4 regions of the Arthrobacter sp. AG258 genome follow, and region 1 is predicted to be linked to each of the others. Evidence: riboswitches for the same ligand, from Rfam matches in the RefSeq annotation. Region 1 holds a riboswitch; each other region holds the start of a gene.

Region 1 (4,807 bases):
GCCGGCGTGCGCAGCAAGGCCGGCCCATGCAACAGGTCACCGGAGCCGTTGACCTCCGCAGCGCGGTGGCAAAGCGCGGGCCTCCCGGCCCGGCAGGCCCGGCAGTGGCCGCAACTGGGCACGAAAACGAGCACCACGTGGTCTCCCACGGACACATCGGCTACCCCGTCGCCCACGGACACCACCCGCCCCACCGCCTCGTGGCCCAATGCCATCGGAAGCGGCCGGACCCTGGAGCCGTCCACCACGGACAGGTCCGAATGGCACAGGCTCGAATACGTGATGGCAACCCCAAGCTCACCGGCGCGCGGCTGCGGTTGGTCCAGTTCCTGCACGACCAATGGTTTCGCGTCAGCGTAGGCGGGCTTTCCCGGTGCGGCGGGAACGGTCGAATACAGGACGGCTGCCTTCATGACACGATCATGCCGTACTTCCACCCCGGGCCTGCTGCACTGTGGCACCGCGGCGTCCACCGGCAGCGTGCACCGGAAGCACCGCAGGGCAGCAGCCGGCCGCTGCCGGGACGGGCGCAGCTAGGCCAGGAACGTCGTCCGGAGCTGGTTCCCCAGCTGTCCGATCTCGGTCAGGAAGCCGTCATGGCCTATCGGTGCCGAGATCATATGCACGTCAACCTCACCCGGCAGGGCCTGGGCCAATTCGCGGGACTGGGACGGGAAGTAGAGCCGGTCGGAGTCCACGGCGGCAACGAAGAACCGGGCGGTGGCGGATGCCAGGGTCTCGGCCAGCGGCCCGCGGCCACGGCAGACATCGTGGCTCATCAACGCCTCGGTGAGGGCGATATAGCTGTTGGCGTCGAACCGGCGGACGAGCTTCCTGCCCTGGTGGTCCAGATAGCTTTCCACCTGGTAGCGTCCGCGGTTTGCCAGCAGTCCGCCGTGCAGGGGCGACTCGGGGGCCTGGGGTTCCCGGCCGAAGCGCCCTTCCAGTTCCGCGGCGGACCGGTACGTGATGTGGGCGATCCGCCGTGCCAGGGCCAGGCCGTCTTCCGGACACGGTCCGCCGTAGTAGTCGCCGCCGTTGAAGTTCGGATCCTGGCGGATGGCCAGGGTCTGGGCCTGGGCGAAAGCGATCTGTTCAGCCGTGCTGGCAGCGCCGACCGAGATGACGGCGCAGCGCTGCACCCGGTCAGGGTAGGTCACCGCCCACTCCAGGGCGCGGGCACCCCCCATGGAACCGCCAAGGACGGCGTACCAGCTCCCGATGCCCAGCTGGTCCGCCAGCCGGGCCTCGGCAACAGTGCTGTCCCGCAGGGTGACCAGGGGGAAGCGTGAGCCCCAGGGTGCTCCGTCGGGGGCGGCCGACGACGGGCCCGTGGACCCGTAGCAGCCGCCCACAATGTTGACGGACACCACGAAGAACCTGTCCGTATCGACGGGCGCCCCAGGACCGGCCAGCTGTTCCCACCAGCCCTCTTCGTCGGTGTCGCCCCGGGTCACGTGGGTGCTGCCCGTCAGGGCGTGCTCGATCAGGATGGCGTTGCTGCCGTCCGCGTTCAGCGTGCCCCAGGTTTCGTACGCCAGGGTGACATCCGGCAGGTAGCCGCCGCCCTCGAGCTCGAGTCCTCCAATGGAGGCGTAGCGGACAACTCCGTGTTCGGGAATGGTGGTACGGGCGACGGTAACCGTCATGGCAAGACCTCTTCTACGCGCTTGCCTGCCGTCATTTGACCGGCAGGCCAGGTCTTCACCCGGGGCACCCCACCGCGGAAGGAGGGTTGCCGGCCAGCAAGCCGGGGCTGTCACTGGCACTCATGACCTGGTTCGAGTGTACGAAACACCCCCCGGTCCAGGCCAAGAGTGTGACTGGTTGTGACTTCCCGGCGCTGCCGGCCGGCAGCGCCCCGGCGTGCCGGCGGTCAGGCGTCGGCGCCGCCCTTGGCCGCGCGGAAACCGGCCTCCAAGTCGGCCAGGATGTCGTCGATGTGCTCCAAGCCAACCGACAAGCGGACCAGCCCCGGATTGACGCCGGCCACCACCTGCTGCTCGGGCGAGAGCTGGCTGTGGGTGGTCGACGCCGGGTGGATGACAAGCGAACGGACGTCGCCGATGTTGGCGACGTGCGAGTGCAGTTCCAGGGCGTCGACGAAGCGCTTGCCCGCCTCCGCGCCCCCGGCCAGGTTGAAAGCGACGACGGCGCCGGTCCCCTTGGGCCCGTACTTGCGGCCCCGTTCGTACCAGGGGCTGGACGGCAGCCCCGCGTAGGCGACCGATTCGACGTCGTCCCTTCCCTCCAGCCAGCGCGCCACCTCCGTGGCGTTGGAAACGTGCCGTTCCACCCGCAGGCTCAGCGTTTCCAGGCCCTGCGAAATCAGGAAGGCGTTGAAGGGCGAAACCGCCGAGCCAAGGTCGCGCAGCAACTGGACACGGGCTTTGAGGATGTAGGAAAGGTTGGCGCCCAGTGCGCCGCCCTCGCCAAGGTCCCGGGCGTAGACCAGCCCGTTGTAGGTGGGATCCGGGGTGTTGAAACCGGGGAACCGGTCGGGGTCCTTGCCGAAATCGAACTTGCCGGAGTCGACGATGACGCCGGCAATCGCCGAGCCATGACCGCCCAGGTACTTGGTGGCGGAGTGGATCACGATGTCCGCACCCCACTCCAGCGGCCGGATCAGGTAGGGAGTGGACAGGGTGTTGTCCACGATCAGGGGAACGCCGGCGTCGTGGGCCACCTGGGAGATGCCTTCGATGTCCAAGACGTCCTGGCGCGGGTTGGATACCACCTCGCCAAAGAACAGTTTGGTGTTGGGCTGAACGGCATTCCGCCACTGGTCCAGGTTGTCCGGATCTTCCACGAAGGTGACCGCGATGCCGAACTTCTTCAGGGTGTGGGCGAACAGGTTGTAGGTGCCGCCGTACAGGCTGGGGCTGGCCACGATGTGGTCCCTGGCCTCGGCGATATTCAGGACGGCGAAGGTCTCCGCGGCCTGCCCCGAGCTCAGCAGCAAAGCGGCCAGGCCACCTTCGAGGCTGGCGATCCGCTGCTCCACCGCGTCCTGGGTGGGGTTGCCGATGCGGGTGTAGATCGGCGCCAGTTCGGCCAGCGCAAAACGGTTGGCTGCGCTCTCGGCGCTCGGGAACACGAAGGACGTGGTCTGGTAGATGGGAAGGGCGCGGGCCCCGGTGGCGCTGTCAGGCTCCTGGCCTGCATGGATCTGGCGGGTTTCGAAGGACCATCCGTTGGACATCTCAGTCTCCTATGACATGGGCCCGGCATGCTGGGAGCACCACGGGCCGCGCTTGCTTCCGGCAATTGCCGGACAGCCTGGTCCTCACCCGGGGCACCCCACCGCGGATGGAGGGTTGCCGGCCAGCGAGCCGGGGCTTAACGCTGGCACTCATGACCTGCGCCCAGTGTAGGAACATCACTCCGGCCGGGACAGCATTGTGACGAACATGGTCTTGCCGCTGTGTGCGGGCCGTGGGGGTCTCAGCCGACGGGCGGGGGACGGATCCGGGCACGATGGCAGTCCGATGTGGAGGTTTTCCAAGGTTCCACAAATAATGCGAAGGATCGCCCGAGGTTTGGCCGCCAGCCGTCCTGGCCCGGATACCGTGGAAGCCGGACGACGTTATCCCGTCGCCCCCAACCACGCACAAAGGAATTCGAATCCGTTGCCCCAGTCTTTGCGCCTGGCCCTTGCCGCCGCACTGTTGTCCGCCGTCGCCTTCTGCTCAAGCGGTACACCAGTGCAAGCCTCGGCGCCGCCAGCGGCAGCCACCGCGCCCGCCGCCGCTCCCTCGTCCGCTCCCGACAGCCCCAATGGCCGCTACCTGGTCCAGTTCCCGGCGGGAACTGACGTCCCAACGGCGGCGCGCGACCTTCGTTCCCAGGGGGTCGCCGTCGACCACACGTTCAGCAAGGCCCTGCACGGAGCGGCGATCAAAGCCACGGCGGCGCAAGCCGCCGCACTGCTGCGGTCCGGCAAGGCAACAGCCGTGGAACCCGATGCGGTATCGACGATTTCCGCCACGGAAAAACCCGCGCCCTGGGGTCTTGACCGGCTGGACCAGCAGGCGTTGCCACTGTCCGGCGCCTACACGTATGACGCTTCCGGCCTCGGTGTCCGCGCCTATGTGGTTGACACCGGAGTCCTCGCCTCCAACGTGGATTTCGGCGGACGGGTTGCCGCGGGATGGACGGCACTTTCCGACGGCGGCGGGACAAGTGACTGCAACGGACACGGCACCCACGTTTCGGGGATCATCGCCGGAACCGTCTACGGCGTGGCCAAATCCGCCACGATCGTGCCCGTGCGGACCTTGGCCTGCGACGGGTCCGGCTACTACTCGGACATCATCGCCGGACTCGACTGGATTGCCGGGGACCATGCCGCAGGAACTCCGGCCGTGGTGAACATGAGCCTTGGCGGACCGGTCAGCAGCCTCCTTGACACCGCAGTCCAGAATGTCGTCGACGATGGAATTTCCGTCGTCGTCGCGGCCGGGAATTCGGCCACGGATGCCTGCACGTCCTCGCCCGCCCGGGTCCCGTCCGCCTTGACGGTGGCCGCGAGCGACTCCTCGGACCACCAGGCCTCGTTCTCCAACTACGGCCAGTGCGTGGCCCTTTACGCCCCGGGGGTGGGCGTTACCTCCACCTGGAACACGTCGTCGACGGCCACGGCATCGCTGAGCGGGACCTCCATGGCCTCACCGCACGTTGCCGGCACGGCAGCCCTCATCCTCTCCCGGCACCCGCTCTTCACGCCTGCGCAGGTCACGGACACCGTCCTGTCGACGGCTGTTCCGGGAACCATCGCCGGTGCCGGCGCCGGAACGCCAAACAAACT
Region 2 (4,807 bases), on a different contig from region 1:
GATGACTACCAGAGGCGCTTGGTGGCGCGGCGGGCGCCCTCGCCAAGAGCCTCCAGCTTGGCGAAGGCGATCTGCGGATGCACCCGGCCGCCCAGGCCGCAGTCGGTGGACGCGATGACGTTCTCGCGTCCCACCAGCTTGGCGAAGCGGACAATCCGGTCCGCCACCAGGTCCGGGTGCTCCACCACATTGGTGGCGTGGGAGACGACGCCGGGGATGATGACTTTGCCCTCAGGAAGGGTGGTGTCTTCCCAAACACGCCATTCGTGCTCGTGGCGGACATTGGCCGCCTCGAAGGAGTACGCGCCGGCGTTGACCTGCAGCACTGAGCCGATAATGTCCGCGAAGGGGATATCCGTTGTGTGCGGACCATGCCAGGAGCCCCAGCAAACGTGCAGCCGGACCTGTTCCTGCGGAAGGTCCCGCAAGGCCCAGTTGGTGGCCTCGACGCGCAGCTGGATGAACTTCAGGTAGTCCTCCAGGGACGGCTCCGGGTTGATCTGGTCCCAGCTCTCGGCCAGGGACGGATCGTCGAGCTGGACCGTCAGGCCGGCGTCGATGATGGCTTTGTATTCCTCGCGCATCGCATCGGCGCAGGCGTAGACGAGCTCCTCATCGTTCTTGTAGTACTCATTGGCGACGCGGGCGCAGGAACCGGGGGAGAGGGACGCCACGAATCCTTCGCTGAGGCCTGCCGCGGCGAGCCCGGTCTTCAGGTTCTTGATGTCCGAGGCCACCAGGTCATGGCCGGTATATGTCAGGGGCCCGGCGATCTTGGGTTGGGACACGCTCTTCCGGTGCGCCAAGATCCCGGAGGAGGGATCGCTGTACGCCTCATTGAACGCCTGCCGGTCCCGCCGGTCGGGGAAGGACGTCAGGACAACGTTTCCGGGGGACGACCGCCGGACTTCGGCTTCAGCCCACCGGTCCACGGTGGTCGGCTCCAGGCCGCCGAGCCGGGCGAAGGAGTAGTTCCACCAGGCCCCGTAGTCTACGGAGTTGGACATCGTATGCCCGTACTCGCCGTCGTTGGGGATATCGATGCCCAGGTCCTTCTGGCACTGGACCACGCCCACAACGGAGTCTTCCAGGAGCTCCAGGAACGCCGGCGTGATCCCGTCGGATTCCTTTGCGGTGTTGGCTGCGATGAGTTCATCGGTGCGAGGCAGGGACCCGGCGTGGGTGGCGCGAATATGGTCGGTGTTGAGGGGCATGCTGGAATCTTCCTTCCATCGGTCCTGGCAGTAGCACCTTCGGCCGGCAGCTTTCCTGCCGGACCGTGGTTGCTGCGGCGTCATTGAGCCAGGTCTCTCAGCCGCTCCGGATGGTCCACTCTTACCTAAAGCGACAGCGTGGCGGCGGGGCAAATCGGTTTCATATTGTGGCGCGGCAGCGTCAGTCGGAGCTCGTCCGCACGATTCCGCCGAGAGAAAGCGGTACTTGATAACATTTAATACACCGACTTGACTTTAATTAGTAAGTGATGGTGATCTAGAAACATCGGTCTTTTGGGGGAAATACCGATAATCCCCCATACCCGTGTCCCGGTCTTACCGTTCGGGGTTTAATAATAATTTGGGGGAATCATGGTTGGATCAGCCAGCGCTAAGCCGCGCTCGCAAAAGGCTAATAAAGTCCGCGCTATTCTTGCCGGCGGCCTTGTCTTGGGGATCGGCGCGGCCTTCACTCTCGCGGCGTGGACGGACAACGAGTGGGTCTTCGGCCAGAGCGACAACGGCGGTGGCCCGGGGACCAAGGTGTACCAGATGCAGCAAAACACGTGGACAGGCACCGGTGGAACAGCAGCATGGAGTGACCAGCCGGACCGGAACGGCGGGGCGTTGACCTTCAGCGTCAATGCGGACAACCTGGTGCCGGGCAGCACCGTTTACGCACCGATGCAGCTGCGGGCGGTGGCCGGATCCGAAGCCCTGGTAGCCAGCTTGACCGAGGCGGAGCAGTCCCTTCCCATAGACGGGGTCACCAACACGTCCCAGCTCTATTCGGCACTGAGATACGAAGCCAAGCAGGGTGTGCCGAGTTCGTCATGCAACGCTGCAGGATTCGGTCCCGTGCAGAACGCAAATATTATTCCTGCGGGCTCAACCCTCAACACCATCTCTGTCCCCGGAGCCGCGACCAATATCAGCCTGCCCAGGGGTGACAACGCCACCCCTGGCACCGCGGTGGATATCTGCTTCGCTCTGACCCTTCCCACGGATGCCCCGTCATCCCTGCAGGGGCAGAAGACCGTCCCGCTCTGGAAGTTCTCAAGCACAGTGGGCCTGCCATAACCCCTCCGATGAGGCAGACAGCGTCCCGGCGCAAGCCCGGGTTGGCGTCCGATCCCCGGGCCCGGCCGGCTGCCCTCCGTGTGGCCAGGGGATTCCGCGAAGCTTTGCTCACCGTCGTTGCCCTGTTGGGGCTGGCGTGCATCCTTGTCCTGGTCCTGGGCTTCTTCTTCAAGGCGTCCTTCGTCGTCTTCCGTACGGGATCGATGGAGCCGCTCTATCCAGTCGGTGCGCTGTCCCTGACCGTGCAGGTCACCGCCAAGGATCTCGTCCCGGGCGACGTCGTGTCGGTCCGCCGGGAGGCGGCGACCGCCCTGGTGACCCACCGCGTGGTGGCAGTTTACCCGCCCAGTGTGGAGGGGGCCACAGCGTCGCTAAGGCTCCGCGGCGACGCCAACACTTCGGATGATCCGTTGCCCTACGAGGTGGCCACGGCGCAGAAGGTGCTCTTCACGGTTCCCGGGTTGGGAACCTGGATCATGGCCTCCCGGGGGCCGGAGTTCCTGGGCGCGGCAACCCTGGCGGTGGCAGCACTGGTCACGTGGGCCTACTGGCCGCGGCGCCGGGCCGCGGTCCAGGCAGAGATCTGCGCCACCGGGGCGAAACCACAACAGTAAGGTCGTAGATGACATGGCGGGACCCAGCACCAGGGACGTCGTACGGGCCGCGGGGGTTGTCGCGGTTTTGCTGGTGGGCGCTGCGCCTGGCGCAGCCGTGGCGGACGAGCAGCTGATTCCGGTACCGGAGACGGGGGCGGCCGGCTTCCTGTCGCTTTCCTCGTCGGTCTATCCACTGACACTGCCGGTGCTGTCAGCGGGGGAATCGTTCAGTTGGCAAATAGGCATTTCGCTGGACCAGCCCAGCGGCGAGTCCACCCTGCAGGTCACCGCCGACGGTGAGATCGCCGGTACGGACACCTACGTTGTGTCCGTGGACGAATGCGATGTCCCGTGGCAGGGAAGCAGCGGCTTGGGCGGGGACCTGCGTTGCCCCATCGGCTCCACGCCGCGGATAGCGCCGGTAACGCTCGTTGAACATCGCCAGGATGTGCTGGTTCCCTTGCGTGATCTGCGCATCGGATCCTCGCCCTACCTTCGATTTGTCTTGTCCCGGCCCGCGGATTCGCAGGACCCGCCGGACACCGCGCTGACGCTGGGTATTGGGGTCACCGCTGCCGGGAACGACCACGCCGTGGTCCCGTCCGGCCAGCGGCCGCCCGCACCGTTGGCCAATACCGGGGCAGCGGTAGTGCAGGGGCTGTTGGCCGGCGGCGGCCTGTTGCTCCTCGGCGCAGCGGTGGTGGCTGCAGTCCGCCGGAACATGACCCGGAGGGGGGAGGCATCGTGAAGACCGCGCGCGAGAACCTGCTGCGACGCGGGGCAAGGAACCCACTGACATCCGTTGCCATAGCGGCAGCGGCCGCAGTCTCCCTGGTGGCGACCACCACCGTCACCACGGCGGCATGGGTGGACAACGAATGGGCCGGCGGTTCTGTCGGCGTTGGTTCCCCGGGGGACTGTTCCACCAACACCCTTTTCAGCGGCCAGGCGTCCGCAACCCAGCTTTCCGGCAGGGTACTAGGAACGGACCTCAATTCCATCGCGGGAGTTGAAGGCCTCACCGTCACCAACGCCGGCGGCGCAGCGTCGCCGCAGCCGCTGTCGGCTACTCCGGTGACGGGGATTCCGGACGCCTTTATCAGCAAGCTGCCTGTCCCGGCCCTGGGGACCAACCCTGTGACCGTGGGCCTGGGCCTCGGCGTTCCGGTAGGAGGCCTGGGCACGTACACGCAGTGGGCGCAGGCGCAGGACAGTGGACAAGCCCGCGCCGCCGCCGGACTGGTCACCGACCAGTCCGGGGCTGTGGACGTGGGCGGAACGGCCACCGGAGCTGCCACCGCACCCCAGTCGGCCACCGTCAGGCTGGACAATCTTGTTCCTGCGTCACTGGCCGGAGTGTCACTGGACGTAGGTGCTGTGGCGTCGTCCGCGTCCGTCCAGGGATGCGACCTGGTCAACGGATGGCCTACGCTGGCGGCAAACCCTGCCGTCACGCGGGAGTACGGTGTCGCCAGCCTGAACCTGGGCACGAATGTGCCTGCTGCCGAATCAATCATTAGCACCACGAACGCCGCGCTCGGCAGCATGCCCACACCGCAGGTCCTGCAGCAAAACCTCATCAGTGCACTGGGTCAAGCCGTTCAGAACGCGCTGGCGCCTCTGGGCCTGGTTAAGACCACCACATCAGCCGACGTGGGAGCCGTGAATCTCGATGAAGTCCGGAAGGTGCTTACCCAACCCCAGGCACGAGGTGCTGTCACTCTCAACCTTGGCGCGGGCCGCCTCAACGTGGATCTGGCCAAGCTTCCGGGAAAGGATCCGCTCGCTAACGGGCGGGACCCTAACACGCCGGTGTTCCTGACGGAGGCGGACATAACGCAATTGCAGGCGGACGCGCGGGCTCTGCTGGCACAGATCACCACGCACCTGCGGACGGCTGTTGATGCCGTGATCGCG
Region 3 (4,807 bases), on a different contig from region 1:
GGCCTCCGGGATCGACGCGCGGTCCGACGACGGCCTCTCCGCCCGGCTGGACAGCGCTGCGGTGGCCGCCCTCCGCGCACACCTCGACGGCACCGTCACCGTGATGCTGGGGCATTCCGGGGTGGGCAAATCCACTATGGTGAACGCACTCACGGGCGCCGAGCGCGCCACCGGCGGCGTCAACGCCGTCACCGGGCGCGGCCGGCACACGTCGTCGTCGGCGCTGGCACTTCGGCTCGCGGACGCGCCGCCCGGCAGCTGGATCATCGACACCCCGGGGATCCGGTCCTTTGGCCTGGCGCACGTGGACCCGGACAGGATCCTGCGCTCGTTCCCGGATCTCTCCCCGGGCATCGAAAACTGCGAGCGGGGCTGCAAGCACACGGCAACGGCGGTCAACTGCGGGCTGGACGAGTGGGTGGACGGCGGACACGCCGGCCCTACCGGCGCCGCCCGCCTGGCGTCCCTGCGGCGGCTGCTCGGCGCCGATCCAAGGATGGAAGCACAGGAAACGAAGGAGCTTGGCAGCGTCAACTGACGCGTTCTCCCGGCAGAAACGCCCGCAGACGGTAGTTTGGAACCATGATCCAACCCGCTTCGAGTTACAACGATGACCTGCGCCTGGCCCACGTCCTGGCCGACTCCGTGGACGACCAGACGATGAGCCGGTTCAAGGCCCTGGACCTCCACGTCGAGACCAAGCCGGACCTGACGCCGGTCACCGACGCCGACAAGGCGGCCGAGGAGGCCATCCGAGGCCAACTCTCCCGCTCCCGGCCCCGCGATGCCGTTCTGGGTGAGGAATTCGGCAGCACCGGCCACGGCTCGCGGCGCTGGATCATCGATCCCATCGACGGGACCAAGAACTTCGTCCGCGGCGTCCCGGTCTGGGCCACGCTGATCGCCCTGGTGGACGAGGGCGAGCCGGTGGTGGGCGTCGTCAGCGCTCCGGCACTGGGCAAGCGCTGGTGGGCTGCCAAAGGCATGGGCGCGTACATGGGCAGGTCCCTGGCCGCCGCCACCCGGCTTCGGGTTTCCAACGTCTCAAACCTGGCCGACGCCTCCCTCTCCTATTCCAGCCTGGGCGGCTGGAAGGAACGCGGAAACCTTGACGACTTCCTCGGCCTGACGGAAGACGTGTGGCGGACCCGGGCGTACGGAGACTTCTGGTCCTACTGCATGGTGGCGGAAGGCTCGGTGGATATCGCCTGCGAACCCGAACTGAACCTGTACGACATGGCTGCCCTGGTACCGATCGTGGTGGAGGCCGGCGGCCGCTTCACGTCCCTCGAAGGCGAGGATGGCCCGTTCGGCGGCAATGCCCTGGCCACGAACTCGATCCTGCATTCAGAGGTGCTGCACCGGCTGAACCCGGACCTCGACGACCTGCTCCAGCAGTCGCCCTAGCGGCACAATAATCGAACAATACGACGCCGGACGCCTCCTTGAGGGGGCGTCCGCGGCCGTTTCTTCGGCAGGGCGTAACAAAAGCCTTAACAATTGCCGCGGCTTTAGTCCTGCCCATTCCATGTTCTACGCTTTTATCCAGGTCACGAGTGCCAGCGCAAAACCCCGGTTTGCTGGCCGGCAACCCTCCATTCGCGGTGGGGTGCCCCGGGTGACGACCAGGCCGGTCCGGAGCGGATACGGCAAGCGCGGATTCCACTGTGCCGGAGTCCTGTATCCAAGTGAGGTCTCTGTGACAACTGCCACCGTCTCCCCCCTTTCCGCCACCGCCAACGCCGCCGCGCCGGATCCGCGACAGGCCGTCGCCGGCCGGCCCCTCGCCGCGGTCACCGGCGCCGAGATCCAGGCGCCGCTGATCTCCGGCGGCCACGTCCGCTACGCAAACCTCGACTACGGCGCCTCCGCACCGGCGCTGTCAGTGGTGTCCGCGTACCTGAACGAGATCCTCCCGTACTACGCGAGTGTCCACCGGGGCGCCGGCTACGCATCCCAGATCAGCACCTCAGTGTACGAAAACGCACGCAACATTGTCCGCGACTTCGTGGGAGGGCGCCCCGGCGATTCGGTCATCTTCACCCGCAATACCACCGACTCCCTGAACCTGCTGGCCGGCTGCCTGCCGCTGGCGGACGGCCGCCCCGCCGGAGATGTCCTTTACCTGGACATCGAACACCACGCCAACCTCCTGCCCTGGCAGGGCGTCCCGCACCGCAGCATTGTCGCCGCGGACACCATCAGCGGCACTTTGGAGGCAGTCCGCACCGAACTTGAGCAGGGCGGGGTCTGCCTGCTGGCCGTCACCGGCGCTTCCAACGTCACCGGCGAGATCCTCCCCATCCGGGCCTTGGCCGCGCTGGCGCACCAGTACGGCGCACGGATCGTGGTGGACGCCGCCCAGCTTGCGCCGCATCGCCGGGTGGACATCAGCACGGACGACGTCGACTACCTTGCGTTCTCCGGGCACAAGCTCTACGCGCCGTTCGGCGCAGGCGTCCTGGTGGGGCGTGCTGACTGGCTGGACGCCGGTGTCCCGCACCTGGCCGGGGGCGGTGCCGTCAAGGAAGCAAGGCTCGACGGCGTCAGCTGGGCCACCGGCCCGGCCCGCCATGAGGGGGGATCGCCCAACGTCCTGGGAGCCGCCACGCTGGCCCGCGCCACCCAGGTGATCGCGGAACTGGACCAGGAACGCTGGCACGCCCACGAGTCCGCCATCCGCTCCTTCCTGGTGGAGGGCCTCCAGGGCATCGACGGCGTCACCGTCCACCAGATCTTCAAGGACACCAATCCGGAAACGGACACCATCGGCGTGGTCAATTTCTCGGTTGCAGGCTACGACGCCGGGCTGGTGGCCGCCTACCTCTCGGCGGAGCACGGCGTGGGCCTGCGGGACGGACGCTTCTGCGCCCACCCGCTGCTGAAACGCCTGGGCCTGCCCAACGGATCACTCCGGGCGAGCTTCGGCGTCGGATCCCGGCTGGAGGATGCCGAACGCCTTCTTGCCGGCATCCGCGCACTGCGCAGCAACGGACTGGGCTGGGACTACGTGGTTGACGCAGGCCGTTGGGTGCCCGCCAACGACTCCCGCACCTACCCGCACTGGGCACCCAACACCCCGGGCACGGCCGGCGCGGCCCCCTGTATCGACGACTAGGGCTCCTCCCGCTCCTGCTCCCCCACCACATGTCCAAAGGGGGTGCGGTAAATTCGAGGGGCATCAACAGTCGGAATTGAAGGAGTCCACGCGTGGTTCGGGGTGGCCCCAAGCTTGATCACGGGCGCCGGCGGGAACTTGGCGGCAGTTTCCGCGACGGCGGACGGCACTACCAGCGCGTCAGGCCGGGCTACCCCGCGGAGTCAGCCCGGTGGCTGGTCCCGGCGCAGGCCCGTGACGCACTCGATGTCGGGGCCGGTACCGGGAAGTTTACGGCCCTGCTGCTGGAGCTTGGCCTGGAGGTAACCGCCGTCGACCCTTCCACGGACATGCTCGCCCAACTCTCGGCACACTGCCCTGCTGCCACGGCCATGGCGGGGACCGCGGAGGCGACGGGGCTGGCCGAAGCCTCCTTCGACGTCGTCACCGTGGCGCAGGCCTGGCACTGGTGCGACGCGCTGCCTGCAAGCACCGAACTTGCCCGCGTCCTGCGCCCGCACGGAACGCTCGGACTCATCTGGAACCAACTGGATACCTCGGTGCCGTGGGTGCACAGGCTCTCCAGGATCATGCACGCCGGCGATGTGTACCGCCCGGGCCACAAGCCGGTGGTGGGGCCCGAATTCACCGGGCTCGAAGGGCATGTCACACACTGGCAGGACAAGGTGACCACCACGGACCTGATGGAACTCACCAAGTCCCGGAGCTATTACCTGCGCGCCGGCGAGTCAACCAGGGCCAAGGTCCTGGCGAACCTGGACTGGTACCTCCACGACCATCTGGCCTACCCGCCCGACCAGGAACTCGATCTTCCCTACCTCACCTTGGCGTGGCGCGCCGTGAAAGCGTAACGGGATGGGTTTGCCCGACGCCGCAGGCCCCGCGGACCCGGCCACGGCAGGGAACCCGGTAGGCTTGAGCCTGTGAAGACCAGCGCGCCATCCTCCTCCATCGAGGACTACGTCAAGGTCATCTATTCATTCACTGAATGGCAGGACAAGCCCATCACGTCCTCCCAACTGGCGCAGCGGCTCGGGGTTGCGAACTCGTCAGTATCGGAGATGGTCCGCAAGCTCAAGGACCAGGGCCTGGTGGACCACAAACCGTACAGCGCCGTGACCCTGACCGAGGCGGGACTGCGGCTCGCGCTGGCCATGGTGCGGCGCCACCGGCTGATCGAAACCTATCTCGTGGAGCGCCTGGGCTACAGCTGGGATGAAGTGCACGATGAAGCCGAACAGCTGGAGCATGCGGTGTCGGACACCTTCATCGAGCGCGTTGCCGCCAAGCTCGGGGACCCCAGCCGGGATCCGCACGGCGATCCCATTCCCACGGCGGACGGCCAGGTGCTGATGCCGCGCGCCCACCTCCTCGCCGAACTGGACGAAGGCCACGCCGGCAGGATCACCCGGATCAGCGACGACAACCCTGAGTTGCTCCGTTACCTTGCCTCGCAGGACATCGAGCTTGACGCCCGCGTGGAAGTGCTGGGGCGGCGGCCGTTTGGCGGCGCGCTGGTGGTGCGGATCGGCGGTGCCCGGGAATACGACCTCGCCGATGAGATCGCCACGGCGTTGTGGGTTTCCAGCGACGCCCCGCATCCCGGCTGCAGCCTTGATCTGTCCTGACCAGCGGATTGCCGGGACAGCCCGCTGAGGGGCTCCGGGGCAGCGTCCCGATTTGGCGGGC
Region 4 (4,807 bases), on a different contig from region 1:
GGAAGGCCAGGGCGACTGCAGCCACCGTACAGGCGGCCACCACCCAGGCATGCGCCGACAACCACGCGATAATGCTGCGCCGGTGGTATCCCACCACGAGCCCCAGCACGAACAGCACCTGCCACACCAGCAGCGGAAAAGAGTCCTCGAACTGCGACGGCAAAATCCTGAACCTGGTTCCGGCCCCCACGGCGTACACCGCCAACGATACCACCAGGACCCATACGGCCTTTCCGCGGTTCAACAGGGCCAGGATCAAGGGGCTGGCCAGGAGCAACACCACGTACAGGCCCATCACGTTAAACTGCCAGGGCCCGAACTGCAGCAGCAGGATGGCCGGCAGGACCTGGGGCGGCACCGGGAACTGGAACAGCGACGACATCCCGGCGTAGAGGTCGTACGTCCGGCCGGCACCGTTATGCCCGGCCCCGCCGGTCCCCTGGTCCACGAACGTGGTTAAGGCCTCGGTGTGGAAGAACGGAAGCTGCGCGATGAGGAAGACGCCGATCAGCACCGACAGCGCGGTCACATAGAGCTTCCCCGCCCGGCGGGAGGTGAGGTCCACAACCTTGCCGAAGTCTTCCCTGGCCTTCGGCCCGTAGACCATGCCCACCACCAGGCCGGAGAACAGTACGAAGAGTTCGGCACCCGATACGAAGCCCACGGCCTCCTGGGTGAGCAGCTGGAACAGCGAGACCAGGCCCAGGTGGTTGACCACCACGAAGACAATGGCCATCCCGCGCAGCAGATCCACGCGCGAGTCCCTGTTTCCCGGCTCCTGGTAGCTCCATGCGGTGGCGGCGTTGACCCGGCGGGGAATCTGCCACAGCGCCGCCAGGAGGATGGCCATCGCCACGGCCACGGTCCAGACCGCTGCCCCGGACAGGGTGTTGGCCCGGACATACGATCCGTCCGCGGCCACATCGGTGACCGGCCCGGTGACCACAGCAGAGGACTTCAGCCGGTCCAGCGCAGCTTTGGCGATGGCGGGATTTCCGGTGAGCAGCCAGTCGATGCTGGCCACGCCGGTATCCCGGGTGCTGGTGCGCTCGTCCCACACCACCGCCGCCGTCCTGGCGAAAGCCGGCGAGGTGGCGGTACCCACCACCTGGTCCCACCAGGCCGTCTTGATATCCGCCTCCGGCGGTCCGCCCGCGGCAGGGCTGTAGAACGCCGACGTCTGGAGCAGTAGCGGCTTCCTGCGGACCTCCGCGTAGGCACTGTAGAAGTTCTCGCTGCCCGCGCCGGTCAGCATCTCCTGGAGTTCACCGGCACGCGGCACGGTGTTAACGGCAGCGGCGCCGGCAGTGTCGTCATGGTAGGCAGTCAGGCCCACCCAGTCCACGGCGTCGTCCCCCGGATAGTAGGGGGCGTAGGCGGCGTCGGAGCCGTTCCAGGCGCCGTCGCCGTTGGTGTCCAGGAGGGCGAAGCCGTCACTTCCAGGCTGCGGGGCATTCCTGCTCCGGTCAAAGGGGTAGTCCTTGCCCAGGTACGGCGCCCAGACCATGGCGGCCCGGCCGCCGTCGTCCTTTTTGACCGCTGCCGCGACCGCCTTGAAGGCCTCCCGGTAGGCGGCCGGCTGCTGCCCCCAGGCCACCCAGCTCGAGTTCATGTCCGGCGCAAACCGGATCAACAGCCGGCCCTTGAACCCGGAGGCCAGGTCGCGGACCTTGCCGGCGAAGGCTTCCGCTTCGGAGGCGCCGATCTGGTCCAGCGGCACCGTGGGCTTCACGGTGAGCATGGCGTGGGCGCCCTTGGCCGAGGCCTGCTGCAGGAACCCCTCGATGTTGTTCCGGTCCGAGTCGCGGAACGGCAGGCCGATGTCGTGGCCAAACACGGCCGGGCTCGCACCCAGCCGGTCGGAGAATCCAGCGGCGGTATCCTCGCCCCATTCAAGGACGGCACCCAGCCACGGCTTGCCTTGGTCCGGTACCGCGGAGGCCGCCTGCGCAGCACCGGCGGGCGCCAGCAGCGCCAGGAGCACGACGACGGCGGCGGCCAGGAACGCCCCGGGGGAACGGTGACGGGCACGACGACGGCCGGCCTGGTGGTGCGATGTTGCTGCTCGCATGCTGGCAAGACCCCCCGGTACTCCCACTGTGACGGCAGGGCGGCGCCCCCGGTAGAAACTTTATCGGTCCGGCCGCCTTGCCGCGTTCCCGTGACGCGGTGGTCGCGGGCTCTCAATTACGGAACATGACGACGGCGGCCGTGCGGCTTGGCGGCGCAGGTGTTACGTTTTTGGGGAGTAATGAGTACCGGTGCTAAGCCCTGACTGGCCGGTCGGCAACCCTCCTCTCGCGGCGGGGTGCCTCAGGTGAATACTTGGCATATCGACCGATTCGAGCTGCAAGCGTGAAAGAAGGAGATCCGTCGTGTCTGACGCACCCGCCCCTGACGAAAAATTGTCCTACCGCCTGATTACGGGCCCGGACGACCGCTCCTTCTGTGAGCGGATCTCGGCTGCGCTTGCGGACGGTTACGTCCTGCACGGCAGCCCGGCGGCCACTTTCAACGGCAGCAGCGTCATCGTGGCCCAGGCCGTTGTCCTCCCGGCCGCCATCGCGTCGGCTGACGCCGCGGTGGCCACGGCCGTTGACGACCTGGAAGGCGAGTTCGACGGCGAGGGCCACGCATGAGCTACGCGGGAGACCTGACGCCGCAGGAAGCGTGGGCCAAGCTGGAGCAGGGCGCCATCCTGGTGGACGTCCGCACCGAGGGCGAATGGGCCCACATTGGCATTCCGGATACCAAGGCAACGGACAACGATCCGCTCTTCATCCAGTGGACCTTCCCCGGCGGCATCCCCAACCCCGATTTCGTGAAGGACCTCAAGGAGCAGGCGCCTGAGGACCCGGGCGCTGAGCTCGTGTTCCTTTGCCGTTCGGGCCAGCGATCCATCGCCGCGGCCGTGGCGGCCACCCAGGCCGGCTTCACTTCCTACAACGTCCTGGAGGGCTTCGAGGGGGAACCTGACCGCTACGGCGAACGGACCGTCAACGGCTGGAAGAACCGCGGCCTGCCCACCAACCTCGGAAAGAACTAAGTGACTTTCAATCAAGATGCCCCCGGCTGGAGCCCCGACACCCAGGCTGTCCGCGGCGGGCTGGACCGCACCAACTTCCAGGAAACCTCAGAGGCCGTCTTCCTGAATTCCGGGTTCGTCTACGAATCCGCGGCCGCGGCCGAACGCGCCTTCACCGGCGAGGACGAGCGCTTTGTGTACTCGCGCTACGGCAACCCGTCCGTGGCCACCTTCCAGGAACGGCTCAGGCTGCTGGAAGGCACCGAGGCCTGCTTCGCGACGGCGTCGGGCATGTCCGCGGTGTTCACGGCCCTGGGCGCGCTGCTTGCAGCCGGTGACCGCGTGGTGGCCGCCCGCTCACTGTTCGGGTCATGTTTCGTGATCCTGAACGAGATCCTGCCGCGGTGGGGAGTGGAAACGGTCTTCGTCGATGGCCCGGACCTGGACCAGTGGCGCGAGGCCCTGTCCAAGCCCACCACCGCCGTCTTCTTCGAATCCCCGTCCAACCCGATGCAGGAAATCGTGGACATCGCCGCGGTGAGCGAACTGGCCCATGCCGCCGGCGCCACGGTAGTTGCGGACAATGTCTTCGCCACTCCCCTGCTGCAGCGCTGCGGGGACCTGGGCGCGGACGTCATCGTGTACTCCGGCACCAAGCACATCGACGGGCAGGGCCGGGTCCTGGGCGGTGCCATCCTGGGCACCAAGGAGTTCATCGACGGCCCGGTGAAGCAGCTGATGCGCCACACAGGTCCGGCGCTTTCGGCGTTCAACGCCTGGGTCCTGACCAAGGGCCTGGAAACCATGAGCCTGCGCGTCCGGCACTCCTCGGCCACCGCCCTGCGGCTCGCTGAGTGGCTCGAGGAGCAGCCTGCCGTGAGCTGGGTGAAGTACCCGCTGCTGACATCGCACCCGCAGTATGAGCTGGCGGCGAAGCAGATGAGCGCCGGCGGCACGGTCCTCACCCTTGAGCTGGCGCCCTCGGGCGGGCGCTCCGGCAAGGAGGCGGCCTTCGCCCTGTTGGACGGGCTGCGGATCATCGACATCTCCAACAACCTGGGCGATTCGAAGTCCCTGATCACCCACCCCGCCACCACCACGCACCGCGCCATGGGGCCGGAGGGGCGGGCCGCCATTGGCTTGAGCGACGGCGTGGTCCGGCTCTCCGTGGGGCTCGAGGACGCGGACGACCTCATCCGCGACCTGGAACAGGCCCTGAAGCAGATATAAGGCGTCAGGCCTGGCGGACCCGCAGCAGTTCCGGGGTGTCTTCCACGCCGGAAAGATCCAGGGCGCCGCGCATGGTGGCGTCTACGGCGTGCCGGACCACTGCACCGAAGCCCATATCCTCGGGAGGCGGTCCGGCCAGCGCCCTGTCGCGGGCCCGGCGCTGCTCAGCGGCCCCTGTCCCGCGGGCGATGATGTGCTCCACGCCCTGGCGGGCCATGGCCAGTTCGCCCTGTTCCTGAAGGACAGGCGCCAGGTAATCCACCAGGGAACGGGCTACGTCCGCGGCCGGGGCCGGACGGAAGTTCCCAAAGTCCAGGAGCTCGCCGCCGAGTCCCGAACTGCTGGCCTGCCAGGAGGCCATCCGCAGCAGGACAGTGGGCACGGGCGCCGGGTCCACCCCCTCGCGCCATTCCCTGCCGGCCGATTCCACCAGGGCGCGGACCAGCACGGCGATCAAGGCTGCATCCTCGGCGCGGAGGCAGACGTCCGCCACCCGCACCTCCACGGTGGGGTGGTTGCGGGAGAGCCGCGCGTCGAAATACAGCATCCCTT

What was found. Region 1 has a riboswitch for S-adenosylmethionine ahead of DFO47_RS19180 (bifunctional o-acetylhomoserine/o-acetylserine sulfhydrylase). Riboswitches for the same ligand answer to the same signal wherever they lie in the genome.
Region 2: another riboswitch for S-adenosylmethionine. It lies ahead of DFO47_RS06750 (cobalamin-independent methionine synthase II family protein); the one in region 1 lies ahead of DFO47_RS19180 (bifunctional o-acetylhomoserine/o-acetylserine sulfhydrylase).
Region 3: another riboswitch for S-adenosylmethionine. It lies ahead of DFO47_RS05255 (aminotransferase class V-fold PLP-dependent enzyme); the one in region 1 lies ahead of DFO47_RS19180 (bifunctional o-acetylhomoserine/o-acetylserine sulfhydrylase).
Region 4: another riboswitch for S-adenosylmethionine. It lies ahead of DFO47_RS13190 (DUF1737 domain-containing protein); the one in region 1 lies ahead of DFO47_RS19180 (bifunctional o-acetylhomoserine/o-acetylserine sulfhydrylase).

What each region holds. Positions count from the first base shown of each region.
Region 1 covers NZ_SOBI01000010.1:168,475-173,281, forward strand. Annotated here, with positions in the region: gene DFO47_RS19170 (alcohol dehydrogenase catalytic domain-containing protein) at 1-413, opposite strand, end outside; gene DFO47_RS19175 (homoserine O-acetyltransferase) at 534-1,649, opposite strand; SAM riboswitch class IV at 1,662-1,777, opposite strand; gene DFO47_RS19180 (bifunctional o-acetylhomoserine/o-acetylserine sulfhydrylase) at 1,877-3,202, opposite strand; SAM riboswitch class IV at 3,246-3,360, opposite strand; gene DFO47_RS21235 (S8 family peptidase) at 3,630-4,807, shown strand, end outside.
Region 2 covers NZ_SOBI01000003.1:90,621-95,427, reverse strand. Annotated here, with positions in the region: gene DFO47_RS06750 (cobalamin-independent methionine synthase II family protein) at 6-1,214, opposite strand; SAM riboswitch class I at 1,227-1,331, opposite strand; gene DFO47_RS06745 (SipW-dependent-type signal peptide-containing protein) at 1,587-2,294, shown strand; gene DFO47_RS06740 (S26 family signal peptidase) at 2,303-2,908, shown strand; gene DFO47_RS06735 (hypothetical protein) at 2,922-3,638, shown strand; gene DFO47_RS06730 (choice-of-anchor G family protein) at 3,635-4,807, shown strand, end outside.
Region 3 covers NZ_SOBI01000002.1:430,056-434,862, forward strand. Annotated here, with positions in the region: gene rsgA (ribosome small subunit-dependent GTPase A) at 1-538, shown strand, start outside; gene hisN (histidinol-phosphatase) at 583-1,407, shown strand; SAM riboswitch class IV at 1,549-1,662, shown strand; gene DFO47_RS05255 (aminotransferase class V-fold PLP-dependent enzyme) at 1,700-3,118, shown strand; gene DFO47_RS05260 (class I SAM-dependent methyltransferase) at 3,211-3,969, shown strand; gene DFO47_RS05265 (metal-dependent transcriptional regulator) at 4,042-4,746, shown strand.
Region 4 covers NZ_SOBI01000005.1:367,273-372,079, forward strand. Annotated here, with positions in the region: gene opgC (OpgC domain-containing protein) at 1-2,071, opposite strand, end outside; SAM riboswitch class IV at 2,248-2,362, shown strand; gene DFO47_RS13190 (DUF1737 domain-containing protein) at 2,376-2,639, shown strand; gene DFO47_RS13195 (rhodanese-like domain-containing protein) at 2,636-3,046, shown strand; gene DFO47_RS13200 (O-succinylhomoserine sulfhydrylase) at 3,047-4,255, shown strand; gene DFO47_RS13205 (glutamate--cysteine ligase) at 4,260-4,807, opposite strand, start outside.